Regions from separate parts of the Anaerocolumna sp. genome, predicted to be linked through region 3. Evidence: a T-box and tRNA genes for the amino acid it is inferred to sense, from the RefSeq annotation. Region 3 holds a T-box; the other regions hold tRNA genes.

What was found. The T-box of region 3 lies ahead of proS (proline--tRNA ligase). A T-box ahead of a tRNA ligase gene usually reads a tRNA of that ligase, here a tRNA-Pro.
Region 1: it encodes a tRNA-Pro, which carries the amino acid that the T-box ahead of proS (proline--tRNA ligase) is inferred to sense. The anticodon was not compared.
Region 2: it encodes a tRNA-Pro, which carries the amino acid that the T-box ahead of proS (proline--tRNA ligase) is inferred to sense. The anticodon was not compared.

The regions. Positions count from the first base shown of each region.
Region 1 is NZ_DAMAUC010000017.1:62,895-71,154, reverse strand. Features, by position in the region: gene RT261_RS14195 (ABC transporter permease) at 1-83, opposite strand, end outside; gene RT261_RS14190 (ABC transporter permease) at 96-1,085, opposite strand; gene RT261_RS14185 (ABC transporter substrate-binding protein) at 1,176-3,641, opposite strand; gene RT261_RS14180 (InlB B-repeat-containing protein) at 3,776-4,990, opposite strand; tRNA gene RT261_RS14175 (tRNA-Pro) at 5,280-5,352, shown strand; tRNA gene RT261_RS14170 (tRNA-Thr) at 5,428-5,500, shown strand; gene RT261_RS14165 (DegV family protein) at 5,720-6,592, opposite strand; gene RT261_RS14160 (ABC transporter ATP-binding protein) at 6,928-7,701, shown strand; gene RT261_RS14155 (ABC transporter permease) at 7,688-8,260, shown strand, end outside.
Region 2 is NZ_DAMAUC010000001.1:53,034-61,293, forward strand. Features, by position in the region: gene RT261_RS00245 (ABC transporter substrate-binding protein) at 1-53, opposite strand, end outside; gene RT261_RS00250 (ABC transporter ATP-binding protein) at 165-893, opposite strand; gene RT261_RS00255 (ABC transporter permease) at 865-1,623, opposite strand; tRNA gene RT261_RS00260 (tRNA-Pro) at 2,007-2,081, opposite strand; gene RT261_RS00265 (epoxyqueuosine reductase QueH) at 2,220-2,867, shown strand; gene sigH (RNA polymerase sporulation sigma factor SigH) at 3,100-3,729, shown strand; tRNA gene RT261_RS00275 (tRNA-Thr) at 3,742-3,814, shown strand; gene RT261_RS00280 (hypothetical protein) at 4,154-4,276, opposite strand; gene RT261_RS00285 (helix-turn-helix domain-containing protein) at 4,613-5,611, opposite strand; gene RT261_RS00290 (ABC transporter substrate-binding protein) at 5,845-6,885, shown strand; gene RT261_RS00295 (FecCD family ABC transporter permease) at 6,872-7,864, shown strand; gene RT261_RS00300 (FecCD family ABC transporter permease) at 7,866-8,260, shown strand, end outside.
Region 3 is NZ_DAMAUC010000004.1:91,803-100,062, reverse strand. Features, by position in the region: gene RT261_RS05015 (PEGA domain-containing protein) at 1-161, opposite strand, end outside; gene RT261_RS05010 (hypothetical protein) at 398-1,525, opposite strand; gene RT261_RS05005 (CCA tRNA nucleotidyltransferase) at 1,910-3,325, opposite strand; gene proS (proline--tRNA ligase) at 3,663-5,096, opposite strand; T-box leader at 5,220-5,432, opposite strand; gene ytvI (sporulation integral membrane protein YtvI) at 5,681-6,742, opposite strand; gene RT261_RS04990 (cytidylate kinase family protein) at 6,970-7,788, opposite strand; gene RT261_RS04985 (TM1266 family iron-only hydrogenase system putative regulator) at 8,131-8,260, opposite strand, start outside.

The DNA.
Region 1 (8,260 bases), on a different contig from region 3:
GGCGACAATGCACGAACACTATCGCTCAGGCTCTCATGCTCTAACTCCGCTGCCTGAACATTGGTATTATTTTCTTTACTCATCTTCAGACCTCCCTATTGCAGTTTTACACGAGGATCCACAATTGCATATGATACATCCGCAAGAATGGTACCTAATACTGTCAGCACAGCTAGAAACATCATATATCCCATAACAAAGGGGATATCTCCCTGTAGTATTGCTTTATAAGATGTGGAACCGATACCGGGAATTGCAAACACAGTCTCCGTAATCATAGCACCACCAAATAAGCCCGGAATACTTCCACCAAGCATAGTTACTATAGGAATTAAAGTATTACGAAATGCATGTTTATAAATAACCACCTTATCAGACAACCCTTTTGCCCTTGCGGTACGGATGTAATCGGAATTTAATACTTCTAACATATTAGTTCTTGTGTATCTCATCAAACCACCAATGGACAAAACTACAAGGGTTACCATAGGAAGTACCATATGATGAATGATATCAAGAACTTGTTCAGGACCTGATAAAATCTTTGTTGCATCAGAAAGTCCCTGTAAAGGAAACCATCCAAGCTGAATTGAAAATAACCGCAGCAGTAAGGCTCCAAAGAAAAATGAAGGCAACGAGATACCAGTCATAGCTAACACCGTAACGGTATAGTCAACCGCTCCGTACTGTTTCGTCGCTGCGACGATACCAAGCGGTATAGATATAAGTATGTTTAAAATCAAAGCTACTAAGGAAATACTAAATGAAATCCACATATACTTTTGAATTACTTCTTGAACCGGGCGCCCATATACAAAGGACACACCAAAATCACCACGAACCGCTCTTGAAAGCCATTGTCCGTAGCTTTTCATAATTCCACCAAAGGAACTGTCTCCAATTCCATATAATTCTTTCATTCTTTTAACGTCTTCTTTTGTCAATTGACCTTGAGCAACTTGCGCAGACGTATGCTGATCAATATAGTCAGCAGGCATCATTCGGATAATAAAGTATATAATAATGGATACTCCTAACAGAATGACGATTGATATTGCAAGTCTTTTGCATATATATTTGAACATGTCTTTACCCCACGATATATGAAGGGGGGCGAAAGCCTAAGCCCCCCTTTCATCATTTTTTAAATTATACTTTTGTAAAAATCTTATAAATTATTTATCAAGTAAGCTAACATCCCAGATAAAATCTATTGGTCCCATGTAAGGTGTAGTTTTCTCTGCTGGAGTTATGCTGCCTGGATCAACAACACTCTTGTTGTAAACATACATGTTCTTTCTTTGATAGGTTGGTAATTCAACCGCCATTTCCATAGCCTTATCAAGTGCTTCTGAATAAATTGGTTTTCTCTCATCTACATTAAGGGTAGAACGGCCTTGTTCTATTAATTCATTTAAACGAACTAGAATTGCTTTTTCTTCTTCAGTTCCTTTTTCAAACTTATAATAAAGTCCAGTAGCCTTTGGAGAACCAGCTTGATTTTTGGCAGGGTCAGAATGCCATGTCTGGAACATATCTGGATCAATGGTTGCCTGCCAAGCTGCTGCCCAAACAAAAAGTACATTTTCTTCTGTTTTACTTAAAAGATTTTGATCAATATCAATTATAACTTCTACACCAATTTTTTCTAATACTTCCTGTGTTTTTAAGAATACCTGACCAGCTGGGTGTTTATCTGCATCAGACGGAAGTGTAAACTTAAAGGATGGCTTGCTGCCGTCCGGTGCCAATAATTTACCATTTGCTGTTTCTGTATAACCAGCCTTTAAGAAGAAATCTTTCGAAGCTGCACCAGTTTCATCAAATGGATACATTGCTGTACTGCCTTCCGGATAAGCCCATGATACCTGGCTCATCGGCCTATGAATAACTGTAGCTAAACCACCTGGATAGGAACCTAATGTAAGTTCGGTATCCATAGCAGATAAAAGAGCACGTCTTACATTAATATCAGGAATAAGCTGTGAATTAATGCCAATGTAACCATAGCCTAAATTATCAACTAATACATAATTTAAGTGAGAATAAGAAGAATCAGAAGTAATCTGATTAATTACAGTTGAACTAGCTTGAGGCTGTGAAATATGAACCTCGCCTGTTAATACAGAATCTAGTTCAGATCCGCTATTAATTGTTTTTATTCTTACATATTTAACATTTGGAGCACCTAACATAAAGTTATCATTTGCTACAAAATAGCAGATACCATTCTCATAAAATTTATCTGCAGTCGGATTCTCAGAGTTATTAACATCTGTAACCTTATAAGGACCTGCGCCCATAGGTAAACCGTTGAACTCCTTTATTTCCATCATAAAATCTCTGCTAGAGAAATCAACGCCAAAATAATCAACGCCATTGGCTTTGTCATGTCTTTCCTGTCCTGCATAGTAATGCATTGGAGCAACATTGAAGGTAAAGTTCCAAATTGCCTTAGGGTCAACACCATTTAATACTACAGTAACAGTCTCACGTTCAACACCGTCAGAGCAAACTTCTTTCCCCTTAGTAATACCGCTGATGCTCTTAACAGTACCTTTGTTTGCTTCAAGATATGCTGCTTTTTCTTCTTCTGCATAAAAACTCTTTGCTTCATCTACAGTTGTATAACCGAATGCTTCATCAAATTCTACTGGACTAATTGCTTCTTTGATGCACTTCATTGAAGCATTAATGTAATCTTCTTCTGTGTAAGTACTCATTTTATCCACCGTTAAACCTGTAGATTCATCGATCACGTAAGCACCATTTTTGTAAGCAATTAGTTCTTTGCCTAGAGTACTTGCAGTATAGAAAAGAATTACAGATGGCTGTGCAGTTTCTAAGAAATCTTCCGGTCCCTCTAAGCCAAAATCTCCAGGCACATATCCATTTGCTATTAATGTACTACTATCACCTGCCACACTATTTTGAACAAGTTCCCATAACTTATCAACAACAGCTGCTTCACCATTACCGGCAAGTGCTGCTTCAACCTTCTTGCCAGCTGCATCTGCAAACTCAGTAATTTTAGCATCTGCTGAACTTTCATCTGCAATCTGAGTCTGATAAGCCTTTAAGCCTTCAATATTCATAGAATATAGGGTAGATGAGCCATCATACATTGGATCTAAAAATACATATAGATTGAATAGTACATCATCTGCTGTTACCACATGACCGTCACTGAAAGTAATTCCATTCTTAAGCCAGAATTTATATGTAGACTTTGACTGGTCATCACTTGTAGTCATCTCGAAATCCCATGCAGCTGAAGGCTGGTCTATCCCTGCCACCGGTTCAGCTAACTCATTACTTGTAATTAATTTAACCTGGGTATTCTCATAGACTTTACGATCAGGTTCACTTGTACCGAAAAATGGTGAAAACTTTCCGTCAAATGTTAATTCGCCAATAACAAATGGACTATTCTCATTTGCAGCAGTACGCTTAGTAGAAGCATCTCTTCTGCCTTCCGGAACATCCGGTTTTACTTCACTTTTCTCCCCGCCAGCTGTATCTGTCGGTGCTACAGTGGACTTAGTGTCATCGGGATCTTTCCCTTTCTTCCCGCATGCCGCTAATGAAAGAATCATCGTCATACAAAGAAGTAACGCTAATAATTTCTTTGATTTTTTCATAAACTACCTCCATTTTTAATTATTATAATCATAGCCTTTCGACTTAATTATCCAATGCTATTACCGATTATCGGTTCTTATGTTTGTTGATATGAAGTGCTTTAATAACTATCACACAACCTACTACATATGTATTACTTGCCTTCTATGGTTTCTAAATTTCCTGAAGTCGTTACTTTAACATTAATATTATTAAATATAGAATTTGTTATGGTTGTTGAATAATCACCAGCTACAAATCCAGATGCAACAATATCAATATTTAACGCCCCATCAGAAGATATTGTAATTCCGTCAAAAACACAATTCTCAATTGTTGTTCTCTTGGTACGCCCCGCTAATGCTCCTACACAAAGCTTAACATTGGTAGACTTGTCAATTACAATATTCGCATCCTTCATTGTTAGATTCATTATCTTAGCACCTTCTAATTTAGAAAATAATCCGTAAGATACCTCTTCTGCTTTTTTAGCAGCAATTCCAGAAACACGATTCTTTACATTTAGATTAAGATTTTCAATAGCATATCCGTTGCCATCAAATACTCCGCTAAAACCTTCAATTGGTGTCCAAACTTCCTTGGATAAATCCATATCATTAGCTAATATGTAATGTCCTTCCTTATTATCTGCCATTGCCTTTAAATCACTTACAGTTTTAACACGTTTTAAATCACCTTCTACAAATTTGCAGTAGATATTTATTTGAGCTTTTCCGCCATTTGAGTAATCGATATCGTCTTCTTCGATTAGTTGGTTAAATTCATATTTTTCTATACATTCCGGATCCTTATAATAATCAATTAAAGTATATCCTTGCTTCTTGGGTTCTGTAGATGTAGGACGCTTTAATTCACTTCCAACATTAATTGTCCATTTTAATAAAGGACTCTCATCAGGATTTGCTGCATCTAAGAAGTTAATAGATGGATTATCAGCCCATCTTGCATATAAAGATAAGCTCTTATCAACGGTAGACTCGTCAGAAATTCGGTCAGCTGAAAAATCCCATAAATCTTCTTCATTAAAATTATAAACCGTTCCATTCTGTGTTTCTTCTGTTGTATACTTGGTATACCACCCAACCAGTGACTTATCACCATTCTTGGGCTGTACCAGCATACCTGAAGTTCCGCTTGGCTCAAATAATAAAGAATTGTCTGCATAATAAACGACTCGTTTCTTTTCTTGATTGATATGACCACCTAAAGTATCGTATGTAACTACATATTCATAACCCTGTTCTTCCGGATGCACGAACAGGGAACTGGTTCCGACACTACAACCACTAAGAAGCAATGTTGAAGTGGCCAACGCCAATACCATAATTCCTTTTTTCACCTTGTACATATGTCCTCCCAAAATTATCCAAAATCTACGAATGTAAAAAAAGAGAAACCACCCCCATACCCAGGTATAAGAATGCTTCTTCGCAGATTTATTATGTAAATTTTACTAATTCAACTGATTATAGCAACTTTAGATGGAAAAGTCAATATTATATACCAAGAAGAATTATTTTTCCAGTAGAATTATTTTGACCCGTAAGAACAATAATTTTAGTCTTGACTTTTTTCTTAAAAAGTATCATAATATCTTTGGCAAGGTTGATAGTAACCCTTTCTTTGCCATATTAATTCGAGGTGTGGCTCAGATGGTAGAGCGCTGCGTTCGGGACGCAGAGGCCGTGGGTTCGAATCCCGTCACCTCGATCTTTATTTTATTAGCCGATACTAGTACGGCTGCTTCTTAGCTCTTTAGAAGCAAATTTGTACCATATATATTCTGCTGGAATAGCTCAGTTGGTAGAGCAACTGATTCGTAATCAGTAGGTCGTCGGTTCAAGTCCGATTTTCAGCTTACAGAAGGCTCTCAGGCCTTTTTTTATTGCAAAAAAGCTGTCATTCTAAGCCCTTGGGCAGAATCTGTTTATAAGATTCTAAACATAAAATTCTATATATCTGAAATTTATGCTTAGAATGACAGTTTATTGTTTTACAACATTATATTTTATAAACGAGCTTCTATTAAATAATATTATTCTATTAGTAGTTTTATACAATTATTTTTCCGAATAAACTATTCTCTGCTTTCTCCCATGAAGCATATCCCTACCGCACCAGGACCGGAATGCGCTCCTATGCTTGGACTTACGGTATTCACTATCACGTTGTTAGTATGCAGTCTTTCTTTTATTAATTTTACTATGTACTCCGCATCCTCTTGCGCATCACCATGAACAACACAGATTACATTGTCTTCTTCTTTATATTTACCCATTTGTTTTTCCATATCGTCTACAATTGTAATTAACGATTTTTTACGGCCTCTGGCAGTACCGGAAGAAACCAAGGCTCCTTCTTTATTCACAATCAACAAAGGTTTTATATTAATAATACTTCCTACGATTGCAGTCATCTTAGATACTCTTCCCCCTCTTTGAAGGTGAAATAAATCATTTACTGTAAACTGCACGCAAAAGTCTAATTTGTTAGCTTCAATCCATTCAGCAATTTCTTCTAAGGTCTTACCGGCTTCTTTTAACTGAACAGCTTTCATAACCACCATGCCTTCGCCCATGGACACATTTAAAGAATCCAATACAATAATCTTTACACCAGGATTTTCTTCAGATATTTCTCTTGCACCAGTTACAACATTGCTGTGGCCTCCACTAAGAGCAGAAGAAAAACTAATATGTAAAATATCTAAACCTTGGTCCGCATATTTTTGAAAAGTTTCCCTTATAACAGCCGGATTACTTGCCATAGTGGTGGGCATCAAACCAGTCCGCATCCTATCATAGAATTCTTTTGGAGTCAAGTTAATTTCGTCACCATATGTAATGCCTTCCAAATCATAATAATGAGGTATAATTCCAATCTTTTTTTCTTTTATGTAATCAGGTAATAAATCGCAATTAGAATCTGCAGTAATAACAAAATCTTTCATCTTACAACTTCTCCTTCTGTATATTTTTTTCAGATTTCCAAACATGATGTTGATTTCAGGCATCTCAAAAAATAGGTACTATTCTTTTGTAATAACACTATCCTATAAAATTATATTAGACCGTCTTTATGACAAAATTCAAGAATTCAGAACTTATAGCTATATTTTAACCGATTTAACACTATTAATCTACTATTATCTTATAATTTTTTTATTAATATTTTACTTAATTTTTATTATTTTTATAAATATAACGAATGTGTTTATATTTTCAGGAAAGTAACCTAACAATTTTGCCTTCATATAATACTATATAACTAAATATGGAGGAATATATGGGCGAATTTTTAAGAATTGACCACGTTAGTTATAACTACCATAATCTCGAGAGTGAAACTCCCGCTTTGGACGATGTTTCGTTTTATGTAAATGAAGGCGAATTTCTTGCTATTGTGGGACCTAGCGGATGTGGAAAATCGACCCTTCTATCGCTGATTGCCGGACTTATTGCTCCTGACAGCGGGGATATCTATATAAATGGTAAAGATATTAAATCATCTGGGAAAAATATTGGTTACATGCTGCAAAAGGATCATTTGTTAGAATGGCGTTCTACTCTTAAAAACCTTACTTTAGGTCTGGAGATTCAACATAAACTGACAGATCAGAGTTATTTGTTGATTAATGACATGTTAACTACTTATGGGTTAATCACTTTTAAAAATGCAAAACCATCTGAACTTTCCGGAGGTATGAGACAAAGAGCTGCTTTAATCCGTACTTTATTATTAGAACCTGATATTTTGCTCTTGGATGAACCATTTTCTGCTTTAGATTATCAAACCAGAATTGAAGTATCGGATGATATTTGGAGTATTATACGCAAAGAAAAGAAAACCGCTATATTGATTACACATGATATATCGGAAGCGGTTTCCATGGCGGACCGAATTATAGTTTTAAGTCTTCGTCCGGGAACCGTAAAACGTGTTATTCCCATAAACTTAACTGTAGAAGACAAAACTCCTTTTCGTTCAAGAAGTGCTCCTGAATTCAGGGATTACTTTAATTTAATATGGAAGGAGCTAAATAGAAATGAGGAAGAATAAAAACAAAATAAATTCTACTGAACTGGCTATTTCCGCTTCCCACCAGGCCTTTGTAAAAAAGCACATGAAGAAAATGCGTATCATACGAATCTATCAGATACTCATTATCACTTCGTTTATTGCATTATGGGAATTAACAACTCGGGCAAAAATACTTAACTCTTTTATCTTCAGCAGTCCCTCAAGAGTTGTAAAAACATTTCTGGATATGACTTCTGACGGAAGTATATTTTATCATATGGGTATTACTTTAATGGAGACTTTCGTCAGTTTTGCTTTAGTTATTATCATTGGCTTTCTGGCTGCAACTTTATTGTGGTGGAATGACAGTATTGCAAAAGTATTAGAGCCCTATCTTGTTGTACTAAACAGCCTTCCTAAGTCAGCATTGGCACCGGTTTTTATTGTATGGCTTGGAAATAACGTCAAAACCATTATTGTAGCCGCAATATCTGTGGCGGTATTTGGAACCATTATTAGTTTATACACCAGCTTTTCCAATGTAGAAGAAGATAAAATCAAATTAATCCGAACATTAGGAGGCAGCAAGAAAGATATA
Region 2 (8,260 bases), on a different contig from region 3:
ACTAAAACAAAACTCAGGGCGAATACAGTGAATAGGGTCAATAATTTTTTCATAATGTTCCACCTTTCTTACTTTTCGTATTGTAATACGATTATTTAGAGACTATCCCTTAAAGAAAATCCTCCACAGAATTTTCTGACGGCATTCAACAAAATCCTTTAAAGTTATGTCTCTTTCATTATATTTAAAATGTCTTTCTTTAGCTCGATTAGGGGTTTTGAAAGTACATCTCTAACGTAAGTAAATCCTGACAAATCGTAATCTGCTTTTATCTTACCTGACTCAAATACAATAATTCTCTGTCCCAATTTTAAAGCTTCATCAATATTATGGGTAACAAATACCATTCCAATCCCATTGGCTTTATGAATTCGAAGGATTTCATTTTGTAGGCTCTCTCTTGTGAAAAAATCAAGGGAAGCAAAGGGTTCATCCATTAGCAGCAGGGAGGGGTTATAGATCAATGCCCTGGCAAGTGCAGCACGCTGTCGCATGCCGCCGGATAACTGAGGAGGATAGGCCTTTTCAAACCCATTTAGTCCAACCAGATTGAGGGTGTTTTCTACTAAAGATTTATTTATCTGCTTTTTTCTCAGACTAAAAGTAACATTATCCCAGGTGTTAAGCCATGGCATAAGCCGGTCTTCCTGAAATACCATACCTAATTTAGAATCTCCCGGTAAGAGAATGTTGCCGTTATCCGGCTGTTCCAAACCATGAAGCAGTTTTAAGAAAGTAGTTTTACCACAGCCGCTTTTCCCAATAATAACGGTAATACTTCCTTCGTCAATAGTTAGATTTATATCATCTAAAACCGGTATTTTTTTGTCCGAAACCATATAACTTTTACTTAAATGTTCTATTTTAACTCCAGCTATCGCCAACACCTCCATGAGAAATCTTCTTTATACCAAAGGAAAATAATTTATCACAACAAAGACCAACAGTACCTATTACGATAATACCAACAATCACTTTATCAGAGCGGGCCATTTGTTGTGCATCCAATATAAAGTAGCCAAGACCGCTGGAGGCAGCAATCATTTCAGCTCCAATAATAGAACGCCAGCTGTATCCAAGACCGGTACGCATGCCTACCAGAATATCAGGGATGGCATTTGGCAGCATAATGTGAAAGAATTTGCGGCTGGTAGTAAATCCAAAGGAATCACCTACTTCCAGCAACTTAGTATCACAGGAAACCAGCCCCTTTTTTGTATTCAAAAACATAGGAAAGAAGGAAGTCAAAACAATAATAATTATCTTGGATGTTTCACCAATTCCAAACCATAGAATCAGCAAAGGAATTAGGCTTAATGGCGGAACATTTCGAATAAATTCAACCATATGGCTATAGTAAGGAGCAGAGTCAGGTTTAATACTTGATAATACACCCAAAGAAAATGCCAGAAGGAATGCAATTGAAAAACCGATAATAACCCTCAATAAACTGTCCCATATATGAGTAAATATCTCTCCGGACTTACACATTTTAATAAAAGTATCCAATACTTTTCCTGGGCTTGGAAGCACATAAGCACTCCATATATGCAAAGATGAAAATAAAAACCATAAAGCAAGTATGATAACAATAATGGAAATGGATTTGATATATTTTTTCATAATGGCACTTCCTTTTAAAAATGAATCGTAATAATTACATGTCTAATATAAATTCCCGAATTACTAATTGATTTATGTGTTAATAAATTATAATCATATATGAAAAAAATATAAAATAGTAATTTATAATTTGCAAAAACATATTTTATAACTTAATATATCCTTATGTACAATAAAAAAACCTTGCAGTCAAGAAGACGCAAGGATAGAAATCAATAGCTCTACAACCATTGATGTAAATTCACTATTCATACATCGCCTTCTTACTCGGGACGAACCCTTGTATAATCAGCACGATAAATAAAAAATCAAGGCGACAAGAATTGAACGAGTTCAATTCTGCAATGGAGCCCCTTGACTATATAACTTTACTATATAAAAAATCGAGGCGACAAGATTTGAACTTGCGACCTCTGCCTCCCTAAGACAGCGCTCTAGCCAAACTGAGCCACGCCTCGATTACTCATGAAATATCAGTTGATTTTCACAGCAATAATATAATATAATATTCTTAGAAGAAAATCAAGTCTTTATCTAATAATATTTATAAAAAAGATAATTTAGTACTTTTTCTTTACAGAATGAGAGGAAAATTGATGAATAAAAGAAATTATCAGAAAGAATTGGATGCACTCATAGAACATTTTACAAAAGAAGGAATTACACCAACCCTTTTACTTCATAGTTGCTGTGCCCCTTGCAGTAGTTATGTTCTGGAATATTTATCACAATTCTTTCATATAACCATATATTTTTACAATCCTAACATTACCTCTAAGGAGGAATATGAAAGGCGTATTGAAGAACAACAACGGCTTATCAGCAAATTACCCGTTAAGAATCCGATAAAATTCTTACGGGGAGAGTATGAGCCAGACCGTTTCTATCAAGTGGCAAAAGGTTTGGAAAAGGAACCGGAGGGCGGGGAACGTTGCTTTCGATGTTATGAATTGCGCTTGCAAGAAACCGCTAAGTTAGCAAAAGAATTGGGCTTTGATTATTTTACAACCACTTTGTCCATAAGTCCTTTAAAAAATGCAGCTAAGTTAAACGAAATAGGGGAAATGCTGAGGGAGAGATATGATACTCCATATCTGTTCTCAGATTTCAAGAAAAAGAACGGTTATAAACGTTCTACAGAACTATCCAAAGAATATAACTTATACCGCCAGGACTATTGTGGCTGCGTGTATTCTAAAGTGGCACGTGAAAATGAAAAGAAAGCCTGCTTGGAAAATCATTAACGATAATAACACTTGAAATAATATTTGAAAAAGTACTTAATAATATATACAAAATAATATATACAGACATTTAAAATAATATTTGAAATAATATTTAAAAAGCATTTAAAGTAAAATTTAAAAAGCACTTAAAATGATATTTGAAATAAAACTTTAAAATAATACTTGAATTGTTATCTAGAAAGTAATCTAAATAAAAAAGAACGATAAAAATGAATCAGGAGGTGGTAATATGCTTGAAGAAAAATATGATGTATTATTGGATGAGGATATTATCGCCTTAATCCATAATAACGATCCCGATGCCATGGATTACATGCTAAACCGATATAAAAATCTGGTACGTAAAAAAGCAAAAGCCCTGTATCTTATCGGGGGAGATAAAGACGACCTGATACAAGAAGGAATGATTGGGCTATATAAAGCCATTAGGGACTATGATTCTGATATGGATAACTCTTTCTTTAATTTTGCAGATTTATGTATATCCAGACAAATATTCAGTGCTATTAAGGCTTCCAACCGAAAAAAGAACCTTCCACTAAATACATATGTATCCTTGGATACGCCTGCCTATATTGAAAATTCAGATGCAGATGAAAAAGCTTCCTTGGTGGATTTAATGTATGAGCATAAAGGTTCAAATCCGGAAGAATTAGTTATTGACAAAGAGAGTACAAGTATGTTAGAATATGAACTCGTAAGGCACTTAAGCGGATTTGAAAAAGACGTGCTGGATTTGTATTTACAAGACTATTCTTATTTACAAATAGCGGATAAATTAGACAAAGAGCCCAAGTCCATTGACAATGCATTACAACGAATAAAAACAAAGTTAAATAAGTTACTAAAGAAATTATAATAGTAGCTAACTGCCCCCGTAGCTCAGTCGGTAGAGCGTTACCTTGGTAAGGTAAAGGTCTCGAGTTCAAGTCTCGTCGGGAGCTTTTGAAAGAAATATTGTAAATTTAATAGGACAGCGGTTTAAAGACAAAGTAAAAGCACTCTGAAATGAGTGCCTTTTTCATTGTTTGGGGTTTATTTGAGGTTTATCTGTCCAAAAAAAGAACGCAGTAGGGTGGCAGAAGTATGACGAAGACCATGCAGAGGTATGTTGGGAAGTTTTAAAGAGTTATCCTCAACCGTAGCATTATATTTGTGGATAATATCCTTGAAAGTCTGATACGGTGTGGATATATTCATCTGCTTGCCGTTCCACTGGATAAAGATATTATTATTTTCCTGCCAGTTCTTGCCTTCACAGCCTTGCCACTGATCGCCAAGGCTTACTTTAAGTTTCTAGAATCTGGTGTAAAGGTAGTTTCCTCTCTGATTTGTTTACCTGTTACATCATAGCCATTACTTACTGTGATGCGGTAGCTGCTACCTCTCTTTTCTACTGTAGCCATTGTATCAAACATCCTTTCGTAATGTGCTATTTGAGCCTGTATGATACAATATACGTGTTGGAGTTATTGTTATAGGCTCATGCTTATATAGTATCTATTTAAGCCGTTCCTGTGCCAACAGGAGCAGTTTTTAACGTTGTTGACTTTATTATGTATTTTAGGAGATAATATGCTTAGCAAGACAGCCGGAAGATAGCTCAAACCTATCCGTCCCGGCGAAAATTATATTACGATAAAAATAGTCGTCCTAACTTTTTTGCGGAGAGCAGGGCGGCTATTTTTTTGTGCTTGTCATTTCTGACAAGTGTTATAATAGCTATAAGCATAAATATTTTTTTACTTCGCTTTACGAAACTGTAAAGGTGTTTTGCCATAAATTTTATAAAACATTTTAGAGAAATTAGAGGAGTAATCATAGCCTACTTTTTTGGATATAGCATCAACACTTAAATCTGTTGTAGAAAGTAGGTTGGCAGCAATAGTCATTCTTACATGGTTGGTATATTCGCCAATTGTCATGTGATAATGTTTGGTAAAGCCTGCCTTTAGTTTCTGCTCATTTAAAAATACCATTTTACTTAAGGCTTTAATACTTGGCGGGCTGCTATATTTTTCTGAAATGATATCGTGAGCCTTTTGGATAGCCCGGATGTCGGAAGAAGTTAAATTAAGGCTTCTGCTGCCAATCATTATGGTTCCATAATTAATCTGATTAGTAAATGCATTCTCAGGATATTTTCTCACCTCGTTGATAAAAATACCGATACATTCCAGAATTTTAGCTTCCAGATAGATATTATTTAGAGCATCTTCATATGCCAATCCTTGCAGTTTTCTTACTATATCAGCAATTTCCAGAGGAAGATAAGTATAAGTATAATTTTTGATCAGGCTTTCTAAATCTATAATATCCGGAAAGTTTGGTTTTATAATTTCCGTAAAGTACCGTTCATGAATTGTAATCTCAGTTCCATGATAATGCTGTCCTCTTTTCCAGACCTGTCGTCCTTTCAAATCCTGCTCCATAACAAAAAAAGAGGATGGACTAAAGGAAGCGGGAGGATTATCTCCAATTCTAAATTCTGTGATACCTTTATATACAAGACCAAAACGAATAAGATGTTCCGGATTATCAAAGGAAAGTGAGAAATTTTTTGGAATTGTATAGTCGGCAATTCCAAGATTATAATAATTTTCCCTGGTATAGCTAATCAAATATCCCAGTTCAGGTTTATTTTTATTGGTATATAAGGTATAGGAATTTGTATCATATCTATCGAACTCTAAATGTTTTAATACAGCTTTCTTAAATTCTTCATTAGATCTGACTAACATGATTACCTCCCTTCAGACGAATGACCGTTTAAATAAATCCTATAGATAAATAATTGAGCTTCAATTCGGATATATCTATTATAATCATGAAAACTGTTAATTACAATAAAATAGAAACAAATTATAGTGAAAATAGATGTAAAAATAGTGAAATCAGGTGCAGATATTGAAATGAGAATGAATGTCAATTACAATAAGTAGGATTTAAAAATTTAGACGAGAGAGGTTTTAGGATGAAAAAGCGATTATTTGTTAAGATATTTTTGACAGTTCTTACACTAACAACCCTGTTAGCGGGATGCTCAGCAAAAAATACGAATACTGATGGGGCGGATACAAATCAGAATACTGGTACAGAAAACACACAGAATGAAAGTGATGCACAAGAAGAAAACAGTACTGATGCAAATCAGGAAGGAGATAATACTGGTACAATGACTGTAACAGATGTTAAGGGTGATGTGGAAATACCCGCAAACCCTGAAAGAATTGTAGATTTAAGCGGTAATAGTGATATATTATCAATTCTTGGCTTTAAAGTAGTTGGTACAGCCAACAGTGATGCTTATGACTATACAAAATTCCCTACTTATCTGGAAGAGGTTCTAAAAGGTGCTGCCATAGTGGGATATAGCATGCAGGATACCATGGATATAGAAGCAATTATGAATTTAAATCCGGATTTGATTATTATATCAACAGTTCAGGAAAAAATGTACGAGCAGCTACAGGAAATTGCTCCTACCATTATGATTCAGCTTGAGGCACTAAACTGGAAAGATGATGTTAGAACTTTTGCAAAGCTTTTTAATAAAGAGATAGAAGCAGATACATGGATTTTGGAATATGAGAATAAGGCAAAGGAATCTGGGGATAAAGTAAAAGCTGCAAGTGGTGAAAATACTACATATCTAGCTTTCTTAGCCAGTGGCGGACAGTTCTATGTGTTTGATGGTGCAGGTTTTGGCAGCGTATTATATGAAGATATGGGACTGGCTAAACCGAAAGGCATGCCGGAACAAAGTGATATTAGTTTACCAGTTGTAACTTATGAAGGCCTTGCAGAAATTAAAGCAGACAAAATTTTTGTACTTGCAACTGATGAGGATTTGACAACTTTAAACGAGAATGCAGTATGGAAGAGTATACCAGCAGTAAAAGAAGGCAATATTATTAACCTGCCTGCATCACCTTACTTTGTACAGGGATACAGCTCAATCGGCAGGGATTTACTAATTAATGAAATTGTGGAGTTATTAAATGGGCAAAAATAATAAAAATACGTTAACACTTATGGTGTTCGGCATTTTTATTCTTCTGATGGGGTTGTTTCTAAGCATAAGCTTAGGAGCAGCCCATGTTGGGATTATAAAGATATGGGACAGTATTTTTCATTTTAAAGAGGAATTAGAACTTATTCTTATCCGTGATGTACGCATACCCAGATCCCTTTGTGTTCTTTTAACAGGGGGCGTTCTTGGTGTAACCGGCGCCATGATGCAGGGGGTTACCAAAAATCCCATTGCAGAGCCGTCTATTCTTGGTGTAAGCCAGGGGGCTACTTTAGTAATCGCCCTTTTTTATGCCGCTGGCATATCTATAACCACTACAAATGTAATGCTTGCCTCCTTAATTGGTGCGGTATTCAGCGGGGTTGTTGTATTAGGCTTTATTTTGAGAAAATCTAATTACAGTTCTGTTACAAAAATATTGCTTAGCGGTACAGCTATGGGTACTTTTTTCATTTCTCTGACTACCATCACAGGACTTTTAAGTAATAAAGCTCAGTTCATTTCTTTTTGGGTAGGGGGTGGATTTCGCAATGCCTCCTGGCAGGATTTTATATTAATCACAGTTGTTGGAGTTCCGGGATTTCTTGGTGCAATTGCTTTATCTAAGAAAATTAATGTATTAAGCCTTGGTGATGATGTAGCCATAGGTCTTGGGCAAAATCCGGAAAGGATTCGAATTATTACAATCTTGATTATGATTCCTATGTGTGCGGCCGCAGTAGCTGTTGGAAAAAATATCGGATTTGTAGGTTTGATTGTTCCCCAGATTATAAGGCGGATTGTAAAAGAAGATTACAAAAAGATAATTCCTTTTTCTTTTTTACTGGGAGCAGTTATCTTAACTTATGCGGATATTGCTGCCAGAATGGTTTTTACTCCTTATGAGATACCAATCGGTGTATTTACCTCCTTAATAGGCGTGCCGTTTTTTATTGTGGCAGCAAGAAAGGAGAAAGGCTGATATGAGAAAAAGAAATTTTGTCAAAGTATTATTTATACTGATTTTTATGTTCCTTATAGCAATTATCCTGTATTTAAGCTGGGGAAGCTACAAAATAACACCTGGTGATATTATCAGGACTTTTTTAGGGCATGGAACTAAAATGCAAAAGACAGCTCTATTTAGTATACGGATACCCAGAATGCTAGTAGGTATTTCTGTTGCAGTCTCTCTTTCCACAGCAGGTGCACTGCTGCAGACTATAACAAAAAACGAACTGGCGGATTCCGGGATTACAGGGATTAATGCGGGAGCGGCAGTTGCAGCAGTTGTTTTCATTTCCTTTATAACAACGGATTATTACAGTGAACTTGGCCAATTATCCATTTACATGCTGCCATTTATGGCTATTATTGG
Region 3 (8,260 bases):
TTACTGGTTGAAAATAAAGTTTTAGCATTTCCCTTCCCTTGCCCTTTAGAAATCGCCATAATGGTTGCTACCACAATAATAAAGCATGCAATTCCTAAAATAATCGGAAATCCCTTATCTATGTTCCCTTTCGTTTTCTCATTAAAATAATTGTTATCCATATACCCCTGGTTTACCTCTCTTTATCTTATGTTTAGCCATTACCCTTGTATTATTTTACACTTTTTTATTATTATAGACTATCCTAATTATTAATTCAATCATAATAATGAATTTAAAGTTAAATTTCCCCAATCATATGTCTCCATCTATGCAGAACACAAAAGAAAAAACGCTGCTACATCCGCAGATGTAACAGCTATTTTCCAATAATTTATCCATGTATTATAATTTTTGATTAGCAAAATGTCCGCTCAAGACAACCTAAAAATTGATTTTTTCTATCCTTTTGTTCTACGATTCCAATTAATTTTTGAATATTTCTTTGAGGTACCCAGGACTTTTTGCTATTATAATAGAAATTCGTTATCTTCCAGAACTTTTCCGGATATAACAACAGAATATATAACAATCTATGTTCGTCCCTGCTTAAAGGAAGTATATTATTATAAGCTTCCAGTATCATACTTCCAAAATCCAGATCCCAATCATTTTTCTCCATTACTTTTCGCATAAACTGGTATAAGTCTGTAATTTGAATTCCAACATTGGCTTTATCAAAATTGGTGGTGGCCATATTGGTATTAACAGTTGGACTTCGAAGTCCGGCTGCTGACAGGCCTTCTTTTGGTTCCCTATATGGCATGCCATTGATATCATTGGCCTTATCCCAGATAAATGGATTGTTCTGTTCATAAGGCATTCGATTCACTTTAAGCATGATAACATTATGGTATGTATAACTTCCATGGCATATATGTCTATTGAACGTGGCTTCCTGTAACATCTCCTTATAGTTGGAACTTTCCAATAGTTCAGTTGCTTCCAGGGCCTGCTCATAAAAATCATCATAGCAATTCATATAACACATTTCGAACTCGTTTTTTTTTCTTTTCTCTCGAATATAACTTCTCACCCTCTTTAGTTCTCTGTTCCTTTTTTCCAGCAGCTCAATAAGGTTTCCGCTGGAATTGTATAAGACCTGCTCCTCACTTAAATGAACCCCACGTAACAAGGAATGAATTACCCCAAGGTTAGTTGCGGCATCTGCTACATCAGCTTCATCTCTTAAGTTGCATTCTTCACCCGGAAACCAGTTTTTTAATACGTAACGATTATTCATAGAATCCTCCGTGATAATCTCACCGGCGGCATTTCGTACATATAAATCAACATAGGGATAGTCTTGCTCTCTTAATTGCTCAAGCAAAATATTTTCAAATTCTACGCGGTTTTTAGAACTCTCAAAGCTCTTCAATAGCTTGAGTCCCTTATCCGTCTCTAGGATTAATGCCCCCCTGATTCTATACGTACTATAGATTTTTATATTATATTGCCTAAATACCTCTTGGTTTTTATCCTCCATAGGAAAGCCTCCTGACCCAAACTATTGCACCGCCCCAAAGGGGTGTCTCTCTCTAATCCTATGATAAAAGATTATATTTCATGACAGGAAATGCTTTGATTTTAATAAAAAATCAAAGTAAATCTAACTTATTATGAATTATCTAAAGGTTTACTGTCTGAATCAAAAGGTACAGGCATCTCTGCCAATGAAGGCGCCCATAGCCTTCTTATTGACATTGACGGAGACAAGTGTTCTACTTTCCATCTCGATCAAATGCTTAAATTTCTCTGCTGCACATATAAAATGCTTTTCATCTATTTCATTCTTAAAAAATCTTCACAAAAACTTTGATGTACAGTTTTGCGAAGATTTTCTATTTGTATTTCTAACGAAGATTCGTTATTAATTCTTTATATATTTTCTTGCAAGATCAATTAAAATCTCTCTCTCATTGTACTCCGGCTTTTCTAAAACACATTCCAACAGCTTATTTAAAAGATCTCCAATCTTCTTCCCTGGTTGAAGCCCCAGACCAATCAAATCCTGCCCATTAATTGCAAGCATTTTTAGATTAATGCATTCCTTTTTCACTTGAACTTCATAAAACAATGTCTCAGCTTTTGTTATATTGGTAAGCTTATCTTCCCATGTATCCGGGTTTTGAGCTAAAACATCCGCTCTCTTTACTTCAAAAAGCAATTCCATAATATCTTCCCCGATTTTATTTATTGCCTTTCTCATTGCTGCTGGGGTAAGTGAAAAGTCATAATCATGCCATTGAACCAGTCGGACAACTTTGTCCATGGTTTCATTATCAAATTTAAGTCTTTTTAAAATATCTTTTGCAGTTTTAGCTCCCTTTTCCTGATGCCCGTAGAAATGATCTTCGCCGTCTTTTCCCCGAAACTTACAGCTTGGCTTTTCTACGTCATGAAGAAGCAGGGTCCATTTTAGAACCAGTTTGTCTTTACTGTGAAATTCCTGAATCTGTTTTATGATTTTTAATTCCTTCCAGTGGTTCATCGTTGATATTTTATCTTTTGTATACCCAACTGCTTCAATTCCTTTCACCGTATGAACACCCACCGAGTAAATATGATGATGATTAAACTGCTCCGTAGCCATCATAATATCAAATTCCGGCAGAATTACTTTCGTTATGCCAGTGTCATAGGCAATAAATATTTTATCCGGATGATCGGATACTAGTAATTTGTTCAACTCCACCCGTATTCTTTCTGCGCTTATATTTTTCAGATGTTCTTTTTTTTCTTTAATAGCTTCTAAGGTTCCTTCTTCTATCTCAAAGCCCAATTGAGCAGAGAATCGGATAGCCCGCAAGATTCTTAGTGCGTCTTCATCAAATCGGTCTCTTGCGCTTCCTACACATCGAATAATTCCTTCTTTTATATCTTTTAATCCACCGAATATATCTACCATGCCGCCCTCTGTATTATAGGCCATAGCATTAATGGTAAAATCCCTTCTCTTTAAATCCTCCGTCAGGTTCGCCGTAAACTCTACTTCTTTTGGATGCCTGTTGTCTTCATATTCCCCATCAATTCGATAGGTCGTTACTTCGTATCCTTCCTTTTCCAGCATAACCGTAACCGTGCCATGCAGAATACCGGTGTCAATTGTTCTGTAAAATATCTTCTTTACTTCTTCTGGTTTTGCAGAGGTAGTAATATCCCAATCCTCGGGTTCTTTACCCAATATGGAATCCCGAACGCAGCCACCAACAGCATAAGCTTCGTAACCATGATTCATTAATTGATTTATAATATAATCCACCTTCTGTGGCAACTGTATCTTCATGAAAAACCTCCATTACTGCTTAGGAATCCTTCCTTTCATTATTTATATTATAGCCTAAGATGAAATCTATAACAATATTTTTTATATTTCCGTAAATGTTTATATTATTGTAAATATTTATAATACTGTATGTCAATTTATATTAGCTTTATATTGGTTAATTTATTTCTTCCAATAAAGTAACTGAAAATAACCAGATTCCATTATAAAAAGGGAGACCTTCATGAATACATTATGTGAAAGATAATAAGATACTCTTATTTCTATAACACATATTCATGCAGGTTTCCCTCTATATTATGCATTCTCAAATATGCAAAGCACGGGAAGCTTAAAATTAATAAGCCTTACCCCAGTAAACCATTGCTTTTGCTTTTTTACCGCAGCATACACAAGTATCTGCAATTTCTTCCTGTTCAAATGGCATGCAGCGGGAAGTTGCTCCAGTATCTTCTTTAATTTTATCTTCGCAGGCTCTGTCTCCACACCACATAGCTTTTACAAAACCAGGTTTGTTCTCAATGGCAGATTTAAATTCTTCATAATCAGCCGCAGAAGATGTATGGACATCACGATGTGCTCTTGCTCTCTCAAGCATATCTTTCTGCATAGTTTCAAGAACTTCACAAACTGTTGCCTCGATGGTATCTAAGGAAGCTACAATCTTCTCTCTTGTATCACGGCGAACAATTACTGCCTGATTCGCTTCTATATCCTTTGGACCAATTTCTATACGAAGAGGAATTCCTCTGATTTCCTGTTCACTGAACTTCCAACCCGGGCTCTTATCAGAATCGTCTACCTTCACTCTGAAGTTTCCCAGCTTTTCTTTCAGCTCAGCGGTCTTCTCCAGAACCCCTTCTTTATGCTGTGCAATTGGAACTATCATAACCTGAGTAGGTGCAATTCTTGGGGGCAATACCAAGCCGCTGTCATCACCATGAACCATGATAACAGCTCCAATGATACGGGTTGACATACCCCAGGAGGTTTGATGCACATATTGAAGTTTATTTTCCTTATCGGTATATTGAATATCAAAAGCTTGTGCAAATCCATCACCAAAGTTATGGCTGGTTCCTGATTGCAAAGCCTTGCCGTCATGCATTAAAGCTTCAATAGTATAGGTAGAATGAGCACCTGCAAATTTTTCTTTATCAGTCTTTTTACCCTTAATCATAGGAATTGCTAAGACTTGTTCGCAAAAATCCGCATACACATTCAACATTTGAATGGTTCTGTCTTCTGCATCTTCTGCGGTAGCATGTGCAGTATGTCCCTCTTGCCATAAGAATTCCATGGAACGAAGGAAAGGTCTTGTTGTTTTCTCCCAACGAACTACGGAACACCACTGATTATACAGCTTTGGCAGATCACGGTAAGATTGTATTATATTCGAATAAAAGTCACAAAATAAAGTTTCTGAAGTAGGTCTTACACATAAACGTTCCTGTAAAGGTTCTAAACCTCCATGTGTTACCCATGCTACTTCCGGTGCAAAACCTTCCACATGATCTTTTTCTTTTTGCAATAAACTTTCCGGTATAAACATTGGCATATATACATTCTCTACACCGGTTTCTTTAAATCTTCTGTCCAATTCTTTCTGAATATTCTCCCAGATTGCATAACCATTAGGACGGATAATCATACATCCTCTTACACTGGAATATTCAACCAATTCTGCCTTTTTAACCACATCGGTATACCACTGGGCAAAATCTTCTTCCATAGAAGTAATTGCTTCTACTAATTTTTTTTCCTTAGCCATAACGCTCTCTCCTTTCTTAGTTCCAGTCCTGCCATAAAAATATTCATTAGTTTCATACTTTTTCTGACATTTCTGGTTTTGCATAATGCATGTATGAAAGGCAACAAAAAAAGCCTTTCATCCACAAGGGACCGAAAGACCTCGGCGGTACCACCCTAATTAACTGCAGGTGTTTCACTGACAGTTCTCTTTTCAATCCGTTAACGCCGGTTTTACGCTGTATTTTCATACAGTGCTCCAAGGTAGGTTCCATAGTGCTGTCAAAAGAATTTCCCACCAACGATTCTCTCTCTGGATTGACAACTACTATATACTATTCCTTTTCATCGCTCTCAGCTGAATGCCGAATTCTTTTGAAAAAATAATTAAGAGTAATTAGTTATAATCACCTTATAATTTATTTATTCCGCCAGAATTCATATTCAGGATTATAATGAAGATTTTATGCTACTCAAACTTTTTTGTCAAGCAAAATTTGTTAGTGGCTATCTGGTGTTAAATAAAAAAGTACATTTCTCATTTAAAATAATAAAGATACTCTATAAATTTATGTTTTAATTATACTCCCACTCATATACGACATATTAGTTTGTTTCCCCCCGGTAAGCTAGCCTTATCTCAGTTTCTTTTACTATTGTAATTATTATTACAAGTCCCAAAGGCCCCAAGATAAATCCAAATAAACCGAATAATTTAAATCCAACGTACATGGACATTAAGGTAAATACCGGTTTTATCCCAATTCGGTTCCCTAATAGTTTGGGTTCCAAAAATTGACGTATAAACATAATAATAAAATAAATTGTCATTAAAATAGCCGCTGAAAATACATCCTGGTTGAATAAAGAAATGATACTCCAAGGTATTAATATTGCACCGCTTCCCAGCATCGGAAAGGCGTCAAATAATCCAATTCCCAGTCCGATTATCATAGCATATTTATTCTTTATAATCAAAAGACCTACCGTACATATAACAGATACAATAGCCATTAAAATAACCTGAGTCCTTAAATAGGCCACTCCTGTTTCTGATAATTTACCGGTGATAAGATGTATGTCCTGATAAAGTACACTGCTTCTGAAACTTTTTTTATAAGCAGCATCATCTTTTATTAATAATAATGAAGAAACCAGGGTAATTAAAATTATACCTATCATCCCTATCATACCTATTACAATATTTAAACTTTTTGTTGTTATAGAAGGCATTATATCATTTCTAACTATAATAATCATAGTTTCAAAGTGATCATCAAACATTCCTCTTATGGTTCCTAATTTTGTTCCAAAAAAATTATCACATGAATTGCATAAGGAATCAATTTTTCCAGATAATATAGATAAATAGATAGGCATGTTTTGCAATAATATCATTAATTGTTTTATAAATATATTACCCAGATAGCAAAAAATCCATATTACCAGACTTCCAAGCACTCCCAAAGATAGGATTGCACTTATTACCCTGGGAAATTTTAATTTTTTATTTAAAAAATTTACCGAGGGCATTAAAATCCATGCAATAAAATATGCGATTACAAAAGGAGCAAAGAGAGGTAATATATACTGAAACCCAAAGTACACACCAATAATTGTAAGAACCATAGCAACAATTAGTTTGGTTTTATTTTTTAAGTGTATCATAGAAACCTCCCTTCTTATACAAAGATGCGCTAAAGAAATTATCTACATTTATAACAAAGATTTATATTGTACTGCAAAAAGAAAATACAGAGAGATATAAATATCTCTCTGTACATATTGTTTGTAGAATATAAAATTGTATGTTAGGTGATTGTTTCATAGATTTCATAAGAATGGTGAGACAGCTTCTCCCATTCATATTTTACAAAAAATCAAATTAAATCCATTTATTTTAAAATAACAGGCACAAAAGGCTCCTCTGCAATAACGGCAGCGATAACATCTTCTTTACCTTCTATAATATTTAATTCATTTTTTATTTTTTTAACAAGTATTTCTTTCTTTCTTTTTTCCGGATTTTCTTTTCTTAATTTCACTAAATCGGCGGCTTGTTCTTTCTCTTCTTTGGTAATCTCTCCAGGATATAAGCTTAGAGGGCTTAATAAAATTGTATTGACTCCCTGATTTCCCAGTTCAAAAACACCTTTTTCCTTCATAATAGCTTCAAATTTCTTAGTTTCTTCCAATATAACAGAAACTATATTCTCCGGTGTGGTACAAGTACTGTCAATAACTAAATTATAATTGGAAAAATTAAAATAATCTAAACCATAAAGCTCCTTATATCGTTTATCTTCCGTTTCTGCTCTGGCTGCCAACAATTTTTTTGCTTCTTCCAATGAGGTATATTTCTCTACCTCGCCTCTGCTATCATTCATAACTCTTTCTGCTGCAACATCCAGACTTACCGATAAAAACACTTTAAAAGATTGTTCTACAAAATGCCATGCTAAACGAGAGTCAAATATAATATTCTTATGTCTGTTTTCTCTTGATATTCTAGCCGTTGCATCATCTATCATATTATCATATTTAGGATCGCTGCACATTAATTGGTTCATTTCAAGAGTTGTCAGGTTGAATTCCCTTGCAAGTTCCCTTTGTACGGTCCCCGTTGAATATATTTCAAACCCATGCTGATCTCTTAAAATTTTACAAATCGTTGATTTACCGCTTCCTAAATTACCTGTAATCGTTATATGCATATTAACACCTGTTCCTATCTCTCTATTTCATTTATTAATAGTTTTATGAAAAAAGAAATCCGCGTATTTTACGAAAAATAAGTGGCTTTCTTTTAAAATTAAATTTTCACAAACCATCCTTTAATGCTATATATTATATCATGAATGTAAAGCATGTCCATGATATAGGGCACTCCACTCAGAATTTGAAAGCAAGCTTGCAAATTATTCATTCCGCTTTTATTATATCCTGAACATAATACATGTTCAGGATCTTGGCGCTCCATTCAAAATTTGAAAGCAAGCTTGCAAATTACTCATTCCGCTTTTATTATATCATTGCCTGTTCTTTACGTAAAGTATCTACTTTCCGTTTTTAGAATATACTGTCTTGACACTAATACCCTTTAGCATACCTAACTTCCCGGATAAGGAACTTATTACATTGTTCTCTGCATCTATTACAATACTGATAATACTTACATTCTTTTCT